DNA from 3 places in the Cohnella herbarum genome. Region 1 is predicted to be linked to each of the others. Evidence: predicted binding sites of a transcription regulator. Region 1 holds the regulator's gene; each other region holds the start of a gene.
What was found. The regulator LexA, encoded in region 1, represses DNA repair genes until DNA is damaged. The targets are predictions, from matches to a motif close to CGAACATATGTTCG.

Region 1 (5,120 bases):
AGTCTCTTCCCCTGTCTGTCAAATCATTAAACTCTATAGTACCAGAATCATCACGGGACGAAAAGATGTATAGTCGACAGCTATCCGGAATTGGACTATAATAAAGGCACAAATTCTTATTGGGAAAAGAGGAATTAACGATGGCACAAATTCGTATTCGCAATACTAACGAACGTATCGAAGGTGAAGACCAAGTGCTTGAGTTCCTGACAAAACAAAACGTTTTGTATGAGCACTGGGATATTTCCAAGCTCCCCGAACAACTTCATAATAAGTTTACGTTAACGGACGAAGATAAGAGCGCGATTCTTGCCGCTTACGACGAAGAGATTCGTGAAATTGCCGGAAGGCGCGGCTACAAGGTTTGGGATATCGTTGCCCTTTCGGAGGCGACGCCGAACCTGCCGGAAATTCTGAAAAAATTCGAGCAAGTCCACACCCATACCGAGGACGAAGTACGCGCCATTACCGCCGGTCGCGGAATCTTCATTATTAAAGGCGATGAACAAACGGGTTACTTCGACGTCGAGTTAACGGTCGGGGACGTCATCTCCGTACCGGAAGGCCAACCACACTTCTTCACGTTGATGGATAATAAAGCGATTGTCGCGGTTCGCCTCTTCATCGAGCCGGCAGGCTGGGTAGCGGATCCGTTCGAAGACCCATCATTCGTTAAGTAATAATCATACGCTCCTATCAGATATGGAAAAGCGCCCCGTTGGGACGCTTTTTTCTTTACGCTTGCCTATTTAACGTATTCAACAGCTCATGAAGCTCGGTAAGACTCTTAATCTCATACGTCGGAATGATTTCGTCATTACGTACGGCGTCATGGCGATTAATCCAAACGGACGTCATGCCAATACGGTTAGCGCCTAGAATATCGGTCGTCAACTTGTCTCCAACCATAATGCCTTCGTCTGCCTGGATGCCGATTTGCTCCATCGCGTGCGCGAAAAGCTTGGAAGATGGCTTGCCTTCGCCGAAATTTCCGGAAATCACGATGGAATCGAAGTAAGGAATAAGATCGGGCATGCCGTCCAACTTTTCCTGTTGAAGGTCCGGTGATCCGTTCGTCAGAAGCAGCAATTTATATTTGCCTTTAAGTTCGTCTAACACGGAGAACGTTTCTTCGTATACGTATTTCAGTTGGCGTCTTTGCGAGAAAAAGTTTGCCGCCAACCGGCTGCCAAGCTCGGGATGGTCAACGCCGAGCGCCGCCAGCCCTCTCGTCCAAGCCTGAACGCGGTATTCCGGAGCCAATTGCTCCAGCTTGCGGAACATCGGATGCTCGCCTCGCTCGAATTTCCCCCATAGCGCCTCGAAAGGGTTAATCCCGATCATTTGCGTAAAACCGTAAGTTTCATACGTTTCGTAGATCGCTCTTGCTTCACGGCGAACGGATGCTTCAAGCTCGTCTTCATTAACGCCTGCCTCTTCCGCGGCCAACCGGCAAGTATGCTTAAAAGCTTCGCTAACGCTACGGTCATCCCATAGCAATGTATCGTCTAAATCGAACATAACCGCCTTAACCGACATTGAGCTTTCTCCTCACTTTGCTTTTACTTCCCAATCAATATGATGAAGATCCGTGAACGTCTTTAATCTATCGGCCATTTTATCGATCGGATAACGGTTCATTAACCGGGAAAACACCCAATTCGCGCCTTTAACGGATTCCACGATGACATAACCCGGCTGAATCGTGATTTTGCGGATTTCCGTAGGACGCAAGGTTTTGTAGCCGGTAAATTTACGGGTCTCCAGCGTATCGCGCGATACTGCCAAATACGGACGGCGAAAATAATAGAAAATACCAAGAACGATGTAACAGCTGACCGTCACCCAGAACAGCGTCGGATCTTGCATGAAATTATCCGACCAAGGCTGCGCCAGCGTAATATAAACGATAATCAGCATCAACAACAAGATCGGAACGATATAGTTCCGTCCTTGAAATCTGTCGATTTGAGGAGTTTTGGCGCCGATCCCCTTCTTGCCTTCTTTTCTGCGACGCTTGTTGATGACTTTAGAATTTTTCTCTACCATCCGTTCCCATGAGCGGGACATAAACTTCCTCCTTATTAATGCTTAATTGTAGGTTCGCTCGACTCGTCAACGATTTCGATGCGATCAAGCTCTTGACGGAAATTTTGCTTAAATATTGAAATATATTGCCGACGGAGTTGATCGCGTTCTGCAAGCTCGCTCTCATTTAAGCCCTCGGTTTTATTTTTACGTGAGAGTTCGTTAATTCTGTTAATAATTTTGTCCATTTCCATAGTCCTTACACACCCCTTTCATCACCTACTCTACTTTGCCACTTTCGCCGATAGATTGTCAAGAAGAGCAGAACGACAAAAAAAGACCGAAAATGCCCGGTCTGGAAGTGATGTAAAATAAAGGCTAAAGCCTAAGGTAGAATATCCGCTGGAATAATCAGTGCTTGACCGACCTTCACTTCCGAGGAAGTCAATCGATTCCTCTGAGTGATATCATGTACGGCTTGACGGGTATCTAAGGAATCCTTCATATGAAGCTTCGCAATATGCCAAAGCGTGTCCCCGCTGTCCACGGAGACAACAATCTCCTCCGCTGTTGCAGGCTTAACTTCATTAGAGGAAGCGGATGTATGGATAAGCGTAAAGCCGCTAAAAAGAATCAGAAAAGCGAGTAAGAAAAACAATGACCTCGCGAACTTCCAGCTACGAATAGAAGCAGCACGCGATCTAACAGAACGCCCCGACGAATAAGGAGCAGGTTTATGTATTGCCGAAACCGATGATGATCCGACTGCAACCCATGAATGCACCATAATCTTCACCCCAAACATTTGTTCTGGTGTTATCGTAACACGAACGTATGTTCATGTCAAACAATTTTTGGAACATTTGTTCTGAGGAACGAATGTTTGTGCGAACTCGGGTTCTGTGTTATAATTTGTCATCATGATCTAATACATAGGGAGGGCTCGGCGTGTCCAAGATGTCCAATCGCCAGAATTCCATACTCGAATTCATCAAGAATGAAGTCAGGGAGAAAGGGTATCCCCCTTCCGTTCGCGAGATCGGAGAAGCCGTAGGGCTCGCTTCCAGTTCCACCGTCCACGGTCATTTGGATCGCTTGGAGAAGAAAGGCTTGATTAGGCGCGACCCCACTAAACCTCGGGCAATCGAGATTCTCGGGGACGAGGACGACTCGGTGTACGGAATTTCTTCGTCCGTTCGCCAGATTCCCCTCCTTGGTAAAGTAACGGCGGGCGTTCCGATCACGGCCACGGAGAACATCGAAGAATATTATCCGTTGCCCGTGACCATGGTCGGCGATCAGCCCGTATTCATGCTCTCCGTAATGGGAGACAGTATGATCGAAGCCGGTATCCATAACGGCGATTACGTTATCGTGCGTCAACAACCGACGGCGATGAACGGAGATATCGTCGTGGCGATGACGGACGAGAACGAGGCTACGGTCAAGACCTTCTACAAAGAACGGGATCATATCCGTCTCCAACCGGAGAATTCCAGCATGCAGCCGTTACGTCTAACGAACGTCAGCATCCTGGGCAAGGTAATCGGATTAATTCGCTCCTTCATGTAAACGTAAGATTAATAAGGGCACAACGAACAAGAGCTGCAGGGTTGGCCGGAATTCCGACCTCCATGCAACTCTTGTTTTATTACTATCGCGCGCCTACTTTGCCGGTTCTTCATCAGCGTTCTCCAGCGCGGGAAGTTGAATAACGTAACTATCCGACATATGAAGAAGATCTAACGCCGTGTTATACTCTTTCTCCGACAGTTTGCCTCCCGTTCCCGAATTCGGATTTAACGAATAGGTCGTTCCGTCGTCGTAAGCGATTCCCGGGATGAAAAGGACTTCCCCGTTTATTACCGAGCCCGATGGCAGATAATAACGTTCAGGCAATAAGTTAACCCTGTTATTCAGTAAATCTTGACCGAAATGGATTTGATTCTCCAAGGAAACCCCTAACAAATTCGCGATGGTCGGAAGAACGTCCACCTGTCCGCCCGTTTGCGTAAATTCGACAGGCTGAGTTTTGCCGGGCGCCGCGATCACTAACGGGATATTAATCATATCCGTATAGCCGTATGGGTGTCCGTATATTTCTTCCATCAGTTCCTTATCGTCATCATCCAACGAATACATCGGCAATCCAAGATGATCTCCATATACGACGATCAAGCTGTTGTCCCATATTCCCGATGCTTTCAGTTCATCAATGAATTGACCCAGAGCATAGTCCGCATAGCTTTGCGAACGGATGTAATCGCCTACGAACGTTCCTTCATATCGCTCCGGGAGTTCGATTCGATCTTTTTCCTCCGGCGTCGTAAACGGGTGATGCGCCGTCATCGAAATCACGTGAGCGTAGAACGGATTGCCCGACTGAGACATTTTGTCCAGCTCGGCCGCCGTTTTCTCGTATAACACCTCGTCCGATGACCCGAAGAACACGGAGTCTTCCGTACCGAAGAAACTTTTGTCGTAATACCTGTCAAAGCCTAACGCTTTGTACAACTCTCCCCGATTCCAGAACTCGACCACGTTCGTATGGAAAGTCGCGGTGTCGTATCCTTGGTCTTTCAATAACTTCGGAAGACTCGGCAATTGTCTGTCTACGTACTTCATCGTAGCCGCTCCGCTCGGGGGAATGTAAGTCGACGTATTGACGACATACTCCGCATCCGAGGTGTTTCCTTGACCGACTTGCTGATAAAATTTCGAGAAGTACATGTTTTCTTTAGCCAGTCGATTGAGAACCGGCGTAACTTCCTGCCCGTCCAACTTTAACCCGACCAGAAAGTTCTGGAACGACTCCAACTGAATGACGATGACGTTACGTCCATTCGCCAACCCTTCGTACGCTTTAACCCCATTCGCTCCCTCAACGGAAGTGACCCCTTTTAACCGATTGATCGATAGTTGGTTGATCTCTTCTTGTTCCAGCGGTTCCGGTTCTTTGTCGCCGATGAGCGTATAAGCCTCGTAATTCAGTATGCCCATGACTTCGGCTTTCTTGATTTCGTTCATGCTTGCCCGGTTAGGGACAACGTTAAACAAACATACGGCGAGAGAAATCACGAACAACGCCAAAT
Region 2 (5,120 bases), 2.9 Mb from region 1:
GACCGAGTCCTTCGTGGCGATGATGGCCTTAATTGCCGCATGCATTATTACGCCCGGCATTTATTTCGCTATTAACAGTCCTGCCTCGGTCATCGGAGCGGACGCGCTGCAAGCGGCTTCGACGATTTCTTCCTGGGGTTACTCCGTTTCGGCGGAGGAACTTACGACGCTTGCCCGGGACATCGGAGAATCTACGGTGCTGTCCAGGACGGGCGGCGCGCCGACGCTTGCCGTAGGGATGGCGAATATTTTGTCCAACGTCGTCGGAGGCAAAGCTTTGATGTCTTTCTGGTACCACTTCGCGATCTTGTTCGAAGCGTTGTTCATTCTGACGACGGTCGATGCCGGGACAAGGGTAGGAAGGTTCATGGTTCAGGAATTATTGGGTACAGTAAATAAGCGGCTCGGAAATACGGAATCGTTCATGGGGAATATGATCGCCACGGCGATCTGCGTATTCGCTTGGGGATATTTTCTCGTTCAGGGGGTGATCGATCCTCTTGGCGGCATTAATTCCTTGTGGGCGCTGTTCGGGATCGCGAATCAGATGCTCGCCGGCATAGCTTTGATCTTCGGTACGACGATTCTGTTCAAAATGGGCAAAAAAGCTTATGTATGGGTGACGCTCTTGCCTGCTTCGGGGCTGCTAGTCGTGACGATGACCGCGGGGTATCAGAAGCTGTTTCATGCTAAGCCCGCTATCGGATTTTTGGCTCAGGCCAGACAGTTCCAGAATGCGAAGAATAAAGGGGAAGTCATCGGAGCCGCCGCGAACTTGGGCCAGATGGCGCAAATCGTGAGGAACAACTACGTGAACGCGGTCATCTGCGGAATGTTCATGCTTGTCGTTATCGTCGTGTTCATCGCCGCGATCCGGATATGGGCACGCATTCTGTCGGGGCGATCCTTTACGCTCCATGAAGCGCCTTACGTCGTTCGAGATCCCGAACCTTTGGAGGGGAAAGCGCATGTTTGAAAAAATAGTCGGAGCGTTGAAGGTACGGCGGCAATTTCTCGATTTGCTTGTAGGGGTGCCCCATTACGAAACCTATGTCCGGCATCGCCGGACGCACCATCCCGATGAGCCGATCAAGTCGCGCGATCGGTTTTTCCGCGAGGCTCAGGAAGCGCGGTACAACGCGAAAGGCGGCAAAATCTCTCGTTGCTGTTAAACGTCAAGAGCCTCCCCGAGTTAGAACAGCACCGTTTGCTCCACGATACATTCCGCAGTATCGTTCTTGACGTTCCCGACGATCGGTGAAACCGGGTACGCCTTCATCGTATCTGCCGGATAAGGAAGCAACAGACCCGTGAGCCGCTCGACGTCGTCGTTACGGCGGTCCAGCCATAAGGCTTCGTCTTCGGGGCGGAGTATGACCGGCATCCGATCGTGGATGTCGGCCATTAAGCTGTTCGGAGTCGTCGTTATGATCGTGCAAGTGCTGATTTTGCGTCCATCGGGCGAGGACCATGTATCGTACAAGGCGGCCATGGAGAAAAGGGCACCATCCTTCATCGTAATGCGCATCGGTTGTTTTTTGCCCCCGTGGGGCTTCCACTCGTAGAAACCGTCCGCGGGAACGATCGCTCTTTTTCGCCGGATTAAGGTCTTAAACGAATTTTTCTCGAGCAGCGTTTCCGCGCGCGCGTTGATCATCTTGCTTCCGATTTTGTCATCCGAAGCCCATGAAGGCACGAGTCCCCAGCGCAACTCCCCTAGTCTGTTTTTCTCCCCGTCATGAATGACCGCCAGGATGTTCTGCATGGGAGCGACGTTGTATCGGGGCAAATGATAGCGGCTTCCGGCAGGCAACTCGTCCAGATACTTCAGCATAAGCTCTTCCATCGTCACTACGATCGTATATCTTCCGCACATCGCTTGTCCCTCCTGCCTCTAGACTCTTACAACCCTCTTTTCCAGTATAAGCTCGAAAATACAAAAAATAAACATGGATTAAAGAACGTTTGTTCGCATATAATGAATTATACAGACCGGACGAATAGGATCGGAGGACACTATAAATGAGCAAAAAGCTGGAGGATTCCGGATTATGGGAGTCAAGTCGGATGATGCTTACGGAGTACAAGGAACGAATGATCGCCGAGAACTCGGATTTCAAGCTGAAGCGGTCGATGAAGCCCGTGTTAGATGAGCAACAATGGGAAGAGATCATGCGGGTGCTTATGGAGTCGCTGGGAATGAGGGTCGTGGCGCATTTTAAGCTGTACCATGAATATGAAGACTGCGCGGCGATCGGTATCGTCGATAAGGTGGATCCGTATACCCGCACATTCCTAATCGATGGGGAACGGTTTAAGATGGAGGATATTATCGGCGCAAAATTGTAATTAGGAAAACAAGGCGTCCATGAAGCGATTAATAAGGTAAAACAATTAGCCAATCAGCGTCGGGGGATTAATAGGCTGAGTGGCTATTTGGCGCTATTTTAACTGGGAATACGATACTCAGACAACGGGGGAGATGTTGAATGGGGGAGCTACTCAGTCCTTCAGTAACCGTCAATATCCGAACTGATAATATCCGAACTGATAATATCCTGAGCAACTTCGGTCATATCGTTGTTGAACTGATGTCCGCGCCCATCGAATGGACGAATAACGGCATGAGGAAGCTTCTCGGCGTATAGCGAAAGATGAGCAAACGGCACCCATTCATCGTCGCGGCTATGATAAAAGAATAGCGGGTGAACTTTGGAAAGCTTTGAAGCAAACTGTTCATTAAGCGCATACTCTTCCACTTCCCAATCCTCGGCACCCCAGTAGGGAGAAGCGACAAGGAACACGCCGGCAATGCGATTCGCGGTATCTACTTCGGAAAGATATTTCAGCAAAAATGAAGCTCCTAAAGAATGCCCGACAAGGAGCACTTCTCCATCTCGCGAGGCTATGTATTGGATAATTTGTTCTTTCCATGCTGCATAGTCGGGCTTGTCTTCTTCAGGCATTCTTGGAAAACACACCTCGTAACCGGAGCCCAAAACTTCTTGAAGATGCGCTGCCAACTTCACGTCCGCATCGTATGCTCCTTCTCCGCCACCTTGAATGAATAACAATTGTTTTGTCACTGTTGTCTTCCTCCCATGCAAAATTATCATCTTTATTTTAACTATAAATAATAATAGAGGTTTCTTATTGATTGCTATCTTTCCGCTTCTGCTAAGAGTTTCGATCGTCCAATAGCGGTCATAACTTTCCAATCCTCGGAGTTTCGAGCCGATAATCTGCATGGGATGTGGGGGCGGTAGCGAGGGATAGGCGGAAAATCGGGCTAACTCGGTCACGGATGAGCAGAGTAGCGGGGAGATAGGCTGAAAATCCGGCCTAGGTAGCAGGGAGTTAGACGGAAAATCAGGCGAAGTCGGGCATGGGTCGGCTCGGTTGCGGGAATTAGACGAAAAATCAGGCGAATTCGGTCACGAATGGGCTGGGTAGCGGGGAGATAGGCTGAAAATCCGGCTAACTCGGTCACGGATGGGCTGGGTAGCGGGGTATAGGCTGAAAATCCGGCTAATTCGGTCACGGATGAGCAGGGTAGCGGGAGTTAGGCGGAGAATCGCTCTAAGTCCGATGTATGCCGCCATACTCCATCAAATAATACGCCCCATTCGAGGATACGCCGTCCCCTTTAATGTGCCAGCCCTGCGAGCGATAGAAGCGTAGGGCTTTCGCATTTTCTTTGATGCATTTTAGCGTAAGCGGCGGGGAAGCGTCGAAAGTTTCATAGCAGGTTTGCAGGAGCTTCGTGCCCACCTGTTGCCCTGTATAGTCGGGATGGACGTAAAGATGGTGAATGAAGTGATCGGGAATCCATACCGCGACGAATCCAATTATCCTTGCGCCGTTGGTCGCGACAAGCACGAGTTCGCCTTCGGTGTCCCGATCGAAGTCTTCGGGCGCGAGCTTGGAGGAATCCATCCAAGTAAAATATTGCGCGCGGGATTTCAAATAAATTTCCCTTAGGGCGCTATGGTCTTGTTTGGTAGCTTGCCTGACCCGCAGCATCGCCACTCCTCCAGTTCATCGTTGGTCGATCCAACACATATAACGTAATTGAATCACAGAGCGGCTTGGCGTTCAAGGAGGAAGTAGTCGGCGGGTGAGCATAAACTTCGGAATTGAGTGGTCAAAAAGGTGCATGACCGAAGACCTAATTTAAACGCTATGCGTTATACGAGTGTGGTATACTAGGTTAAAATAGCGTTTGCAATTCTGTTGGTCTATCGTTACACGGGCGCGCATCTATAGAGTCGATCGTCGGAGGTCCATCATGTTCGAGAAAGTACTGCCCCCAATTCAAACCTATGAAGCAAGGGACGGAAGGTCGTTGTGCTACCGTCATTATTTGGCGGATTCGAATAAAGTCGTCATTCTGCTGCATGGAATCTCGGAGGACGGGCAATATTTGCATCCGCTGGCCGAATTTATTTCCAAACGGCAATTGGCTCAAGTCATCGTGCCCGATCTTAGAGGTTACGGATTACATCCGGTCCGCAGGGGCGACGTGGAATATATTGGCCAGCATGACGACGATATCGAGGATTTGATAAAATGGCTCAGATCGCGCGCGTCCTCTCCGCTTACTTTGATCATGGCGGGACATTCCGGCGGAGGAGGGAATGCGATTCGCCTGGCCGTCCATCGGGTTTCCCGGGAGATCGCCGCATTCCTGCTGCTCGCGCCTTCCGTTCATCCGAAAGCGCCGATCAGCCACGAGAAGGAACCGTGGAGCACGATTCAGATCGACAAGCAGAGGGTTCGCATCTTGACTGTTCTGAGCGCTGTTGGTATCCGACATCTGAATAAATGGGTCGTCATGCGCAACGACAAGCCGATTGCGAGCAGACATGGGCGAGAAACTTTGGAGCTCAGCTACAGGTTGATGCTGTCCAGAACGCCGAAAGCCAAGTACGAGCGTTATTTGCGGGCGATGACCCAACCGACGCTCGTATTGGTCGGAGATAAAGAGGAAGTATTCATTCCCGGTCAATATGCGCCGATGTTCGCCCAATACAATCAAGCCAAGGTAGAGACGGTACTGGATTGCGATCACGACGGCATCCTCGCGAACAAGGGGACATTCCGTGAAGTCGAGAGCTGGC
Region 3 (5,120 bases), 930 kb from region 1:
GCTTCTCATGGCTGCCGTGCTCATTGCGTTGGTCGAAATGGGTAAACTAGGCGCGTGGGTAGCGATCATAATTATTAGTCGCGAATGGGCGGTTACCGGCTTAAGACAAGTCGCTCTGTTGGAAGGCGCGGTGCTTGCCGCGAGTAAATGGGGCAAGTGGAAAACGGCCGTTCAAATCACGATGATTATCGTACTGCTGTTGAACAATTTTCCGTTTAACTTCATCGACCTTCGCATCGATCTTGTCGTTGTCTGGGCGGCCGTATTGATTACCGTCTACTCGGGCGTTGACTATTTCGTGAAAAACAAAAATTTAATTCCGGTTTCTAACTAAGCGGTCTTGCGTCGCTATAGTACATATGGACATATCGAGGTGCGATTAAGAGCATGAGAGCAGAAATCATAGCTGTCGGCACGGAACTGCTCCTTGGTCAGATCGTAAACACTAACGCCCAGTATCTGTCGCGCGGTTTGGCAGAACTGGGCATTGATGTTTATTATCAGACTGTCGTGGGCGATAACAAAGAAAGATTGATTCAAGCTATCGATATCGCCAGGGAGAGGGCGGATTTGCTCGTGTTTACGGGCGGATTGGGGCCTACTCTCGATGATCTGACGAGGGATGCGCTTGCCGAATACTTAGGGCGGGGCATCGAACTGCACGAGCCTTCGATGGCCAAGATCGTGAGCATGTTCTCCGCGCGCGGCGGTTCGTTCGTCGAAAGCAACCGCAAACAAGCTCTGCTGGTGGAAGGGGCTACCCCTTTGCGGAACGATACCGGCCTTGCCGTCGGTAACGCTCTGAACGTGGATGGGACCTGTTATTTGTTATTGCCGGGGCCGCCTCGCGAAATGAAGCCGATGTTCGACAACGATGCATCCGCCTGGTTGAAAGAGCAGTTAGGACCGGCTAAGACGCTTCATTCGGCGATGCTCAAGTTTGCCGGAATCGGGGAGTCCGGGCTGGAGGATTTATTGATCGACCTTATTCGCGAACAGCAGGATCCGACGATTGCTCCTTATGCCAAGGAGGGAGAGGTTGCGATCCGCGTTTCCACGAAAGCCGCTGATGCGGAAGAAGCGGCACGGAAGCTTGCGGGGACTTTGACGGAGATTCGCGGCAGAACATCGTCGTATTTGTTCGCCGAGGAGGACGTGCCTATCGAAGCGACGATCGTGCGGACGTTGACGGAGCAGCAACGGACATTGACGCTGGCGGAGAGCTGCACGGGGGGCATGGTATCCGAGCTGATTACGACGATACCGGGAAGCGCGGTCGTGTTTCTCGGAGGCATCGTTACCTATAGCAACGGGATGAAAATGAAGCAATTGGGCGTTCCGGCAGAGTTGCTCGAAGGGCCGGGCGCTCCCGGTGCGATCAGCGCGGAGACGGCTGTGGCGATGGCTGAAGGCATGCGGGCTTCGGCCGATTCCGACTTCGCGTTGTCCATTACGGGCAATGCGGGGCCAGCGGCTGCGGAAGATAAGCCTGTCGGTCTCGTCTATATTGGCCTAGCCGAACGCGGCCGCGAAACTCGGGTAGAGCAGTTGCAGCTTTCCGGCGATCGGGAAGGAATTCGTTTGCGGGCGGCTAAACGCTCTTTGTACCTGTTGTGGCAGTCTTTGACGGGTCGGTGCTGATAGCGCTCGGAGCTGGGCAGGCGGGTAGTTGGTTTTTGCCATTATCCCGTTGGCTCAGGTGCTGCGGGGCAGTGGGAGTTGGTATAGCCATTATCCCGCTTGCTCAGGCGGTTTGGAGTAGGAGATTGGTGTAGCCATTATCCCGCTTGCTCAGGCGGTGTGGGGTAGGAGATTGGTGTAGCCATTATCCCACTTGCTCAGGCGGTGTGGGCAAGAGGCTGCTTTAGCCAATATCCCATTGGCTCAGGTGGGGCCGGGCCGTTTGTTGATATAACCATTTATCCCACCGGTTCAGATTAGCCGCTTTGGAAGTCGGATGCGCATACCAGGTTCATTACTAATAACTAGTGACACCGAATAAGTATGTCACACGGTTCTAATTCGGAAAAATAGGCTAGTGGCACTGAATAAGTACGCCACACGGTTCTAATTCGGAAAAAGTAGGCTAGTAGCACCGAAAAAGCACGCCAAATGGAACTAATTCGGAAAAAGTAGGATAGCGGACGAAATTAGCACGCTATACGGTACTAAATCGGAAAAGAAAAGTTTGTCACACTTCATAAGCACGTCACACACTTCTATTTTTCAAAGTAGAGGCACTGGGTTGAAGCTTAAGACAAAATAACAGCTCGGTTTCGGAGAAGCTGTTTAAACTGAGCCAAAAGGGATAATGGCTAGAGGGACGAAGAGTTGAGATTTCCTCACTGCCGTAAATGTGACAGAAAATTGTCGATGCTTGTCAATTGTTCGGGCGTATGGTAAAGTCTATTTGAAAGTTGCGGAAGAACCGTAGCGAAGATTACTTTGCTGCGGTTCTTTTTTCGAAATAAAATCGAACAAATGTTCTCAAAAAGCTTGGCAAACTCTTGGAAACACGGTATGATAAAACTATCAAAGGATAAGGATGTGGGTGTGTTGTCGGATCGTCGCGCCGCATTAGACATGGCCTTGCGCCAGATTGAAAAGCAGTTCGGTAAGGGTTCGGTAATGAAACTGGGCGAAAGCGCAAATATTGCTATTGAGACAGTATCCAGCGGGGTGCTGGCACTGGACATCGCTCTTGGAATAGGCGGATATCCCCGTGGGCGGATAATAGAAGTATACGGACCTGAATCGTCCGGTAAGACGACGGTTTCCCTTCATGCGATAGCGGAAGTTCAGCGTGCTGGAGGAACGGCGGCATTCATCGATGCGGAACATGCATTGGATCCGGTTTATGCGAGAAATCTCGGCGTAAACATCGACGAATTGCTTCTTTCCCAGCCGGATACGGGCGAACAAGCTTTGGAAATTGCGGAAGCATTAGTACGAAGCGGCGCCGTCGATATTATCGTAGTAGACTCCGTTGCGGCCCTCGTTCCGAAAGCGGAAATCGAAGGCGATATGGGAGATTCCTTCGTCGGTTTGCAAGCGCGTTTGATGTCGCAAGCAATGCGTAAACTGTCCGGTGCTGTCAGCAAGTCGAAATGTCTAGCAATCTTTATTAACCAGCTTCGCGAGAAGATCGGCGTAATGTTCGGTAACCCGGAGACGACTCCAGGCGGTCGCGCTTTGAAGTTCTATGCCAGCGTTCGGTTGGACGTTCGTCGCGTCGAAGCGATCAAACAAGGGAACGACGTAGTCGGTAACCGCACGAAGATCAAGGTCGTGAAGAACAAAGTTGCGCCTCCGTTCAAGCAAGCTGACGTCGACATCATGTACGGCGAAGGAATTTCGAAGGTCGGAAGCATTATCGATATCGGTGCTGAGCAGGACATTATCCAGAAGAGCGGCGCATGGTTCTCTTACAATAGCGAACGTCTCGGCCAAGGGCGCGAGAATGCGAAGCAATACTTAAAGGACAACCCTGAGGTTTCCGATAAAATCGAGAAACAAATTCGGGAAGCGTTGCTCTCTTCATCGTTAACTGCTGCCGCAGCCAGCTCTGCTGCGGTCTCTGCCGATGAGGAAGACGACACAGAATTCGGTGAAGACGCATAAATGCATATCGTTCGATTAACGGGCGGACTGAACGATTAGACGGATAGGAGCTAGCCAGTAGCTTTACTGGCTAGCTGGCTAGCTAGACGAATATAGGCTTAACACAGAAGGCGGCATATATTGCCGTTCTTTGTGTTTTTGCGGAGAGGAGAATGGGCGGAGATGTACGGATCGGGAAGAACGGGTAGAAACGATGAGCATGAGGTTAGCGATAAAAAGAGCGGAGCGGGTCGTACCGATTCGAATAATCGTAACGGCGACACCGATATCGGATCGAACAGCCGTAACAGTGGAACATCCGCTGGAACTTATAATCGCAACAGCGACACGGAAATCGGATCGAATAATCGTAACAGTGGAACATTCGGCGGATCTAATAATCGTAAAACCGGAAAGTATGCCGGTTCGAATTATCGAAGCGGTGGAACGAAACGGTTCGGAAATAACGCTAGAAACGAATCCTCGGACGAGGATGCGGGGAATCCGCTGAAATTACCGGTATTAGGAGCGGTTGTCGTTGGGATCGAGTCGCATCCGAAGAAACCTCATATGTATTGGGTGTCGGTTAAGCTGGAATTGGATGGGTCGAGCGCTGAGGATGACGCTAGGTTAGGCATTCAGCATGAGAGTGAACCGATGCAGTTGTCCGTCGACTGGAACGAAGAGGTGGACGCGCTCATTGCCGGGGCTCAGTCCTCACGAGGGGAAAGCGAATCGTTGCTTACCGTACACGAGGATACGCTAGTCAGTTGGCGGTTGTTAAAGGGTCGCCGGTTGTCGGCCGCGGATTATGAGACGCTAAGGCAGGACGAGCAGAAGGAAGACGCTTATCGATCGGCGCTGCTGATGCTGGAACGCAAAGCGCGGACGACTGCCGAGTTGTCCAAGGCGTTAAAGCTCAAGGGATACGTCCCAGAGGTCGTAGCGGCATGTTTAGAGCGTTTACGGGCGAGCAGGATGATAGATGACAGCTCGTATGCGAAACGCTTCACGGAGCAGCGTGCGGTCGGACAGCGCAAGGGACGGATGCTGATCAGGCAGGAGTTGCTGCAGAGGGGCGTCGGACGGGAAGATGTCAACCAAGCGATCGGAGAGTTGGACGGGCAGATCGAGCTGGATTCGGCGTTGGCGTTGGCGCGTAAAAAGTGGCCGAGCGTCAAAGGAAATGACAGGGAGCGCAAGATGAAGCTGATGTCGATGCTGATGCGCCGAGGATTCCCGTCGGGAGTCGTTAGAACCGCGGTACAGCAAGCCTCAGCGGAATCGGGAGAGTCCGATTCGGATGCCGAGTTCGGCGAAGACTACAACGACGGATCGGAATATATGGAAGATTAATGGAATGCGCGGATTCGGGATCGAAAGATACGTGCGAACCTTGCTTGACAATCTAATTTAGCAAAAGATAAAATGATTTTGTATTCCATCTTCCCAACTGAACGTTTTTTCCTTCCAAAAAGCGATTCAGAACGTGTTATTTCGACCCTTTATGCAATGTTCAC

Region 2: a site for LexA is predicted at 1,959-1,972, ahead of HH215_RS27585 (YolD-like family protein). Genes of this name have one in related genera too.
Region 3: a site for LexA is predicted at 2,475-2,488, ahead of recA (recombinase RecA). Genes of this name have one in related genera too.

The regions. Positions count from the first base shown of each region.
Region 1 covers NZ_CP051680.1:1,090,523-1,095,642, reverse strand. Annotated here, with positions in the region: gene mtnD (acireductone dioxygenase) at 141-680, shown strand; gene HH215_RS04600 (HAD family hydrolase) at 736-1,539, opposite strand; gene HH215_RS04595 (hypothetical protein) at 1,552-2,070, opposite strand; gene HH215_RS04590 (DUF896 domain-containing protein) at 2,085-2,282, opposite strand; gene HH215_RS04585 (LysM peptidoglycan-binding domain-containing protein) at 2,414-2,575, opposite strand; gene lexA (transcriptional repressor LexA) at 2,977-3,600, shown strand; gene HH215_RS04575 (LTA synthase family protein) at 3,694-5,120, opposite strand, start outside.
Region 2 covers NZ_CP051680.1:6,490,184-6,495,303, forward strand. Annotated here, with positions in the region: gene HH215_RS27570 (carbon starvation CstA family protein) at 1-976, shown strand, start outside; gene HH215_RS27575 (YbdD/YjiX family protein) at 969-1,172, shown strand; gene HH215_RS27580 (SOS response-associated peptidase) at 1,193-1,876, opposite strand; gene HH215_RS27585 (YolD-like family protein) at 2,023-2,349, shown strand; gene HH215_RS27590 (RBBP9/YdeN family alpha/beta hydrolase) at 2,511-3,086, opposite strand; gene HH215_RS27595 (GNAT family N-acetyltransferase) at 3,580-4,023, opposite strand; gene HH215_RS27600 (alpha/beta fold hydrolase) at 4,289-5,120, shown strand, end outside.
Region 3 covers NZ_CP051680.1:2,022,746-2,027,865, reverse strand. Annotated here, with positions in the region: gene pgsA (CDP-diacylglycerol--glycerol-3-phosphate 3-phosphatidyltransferase) at 1-334, shown strand, start outside; gene HH215_RS09055 (competence/damage-inducible protein A) at 388-1,641, shown strand; gene recA (recombinase RecA) at 2,557-3,621, shown strand; gene HH215_RS09045 (regulatory protein RecX) at 3,784-4,956, shown strand.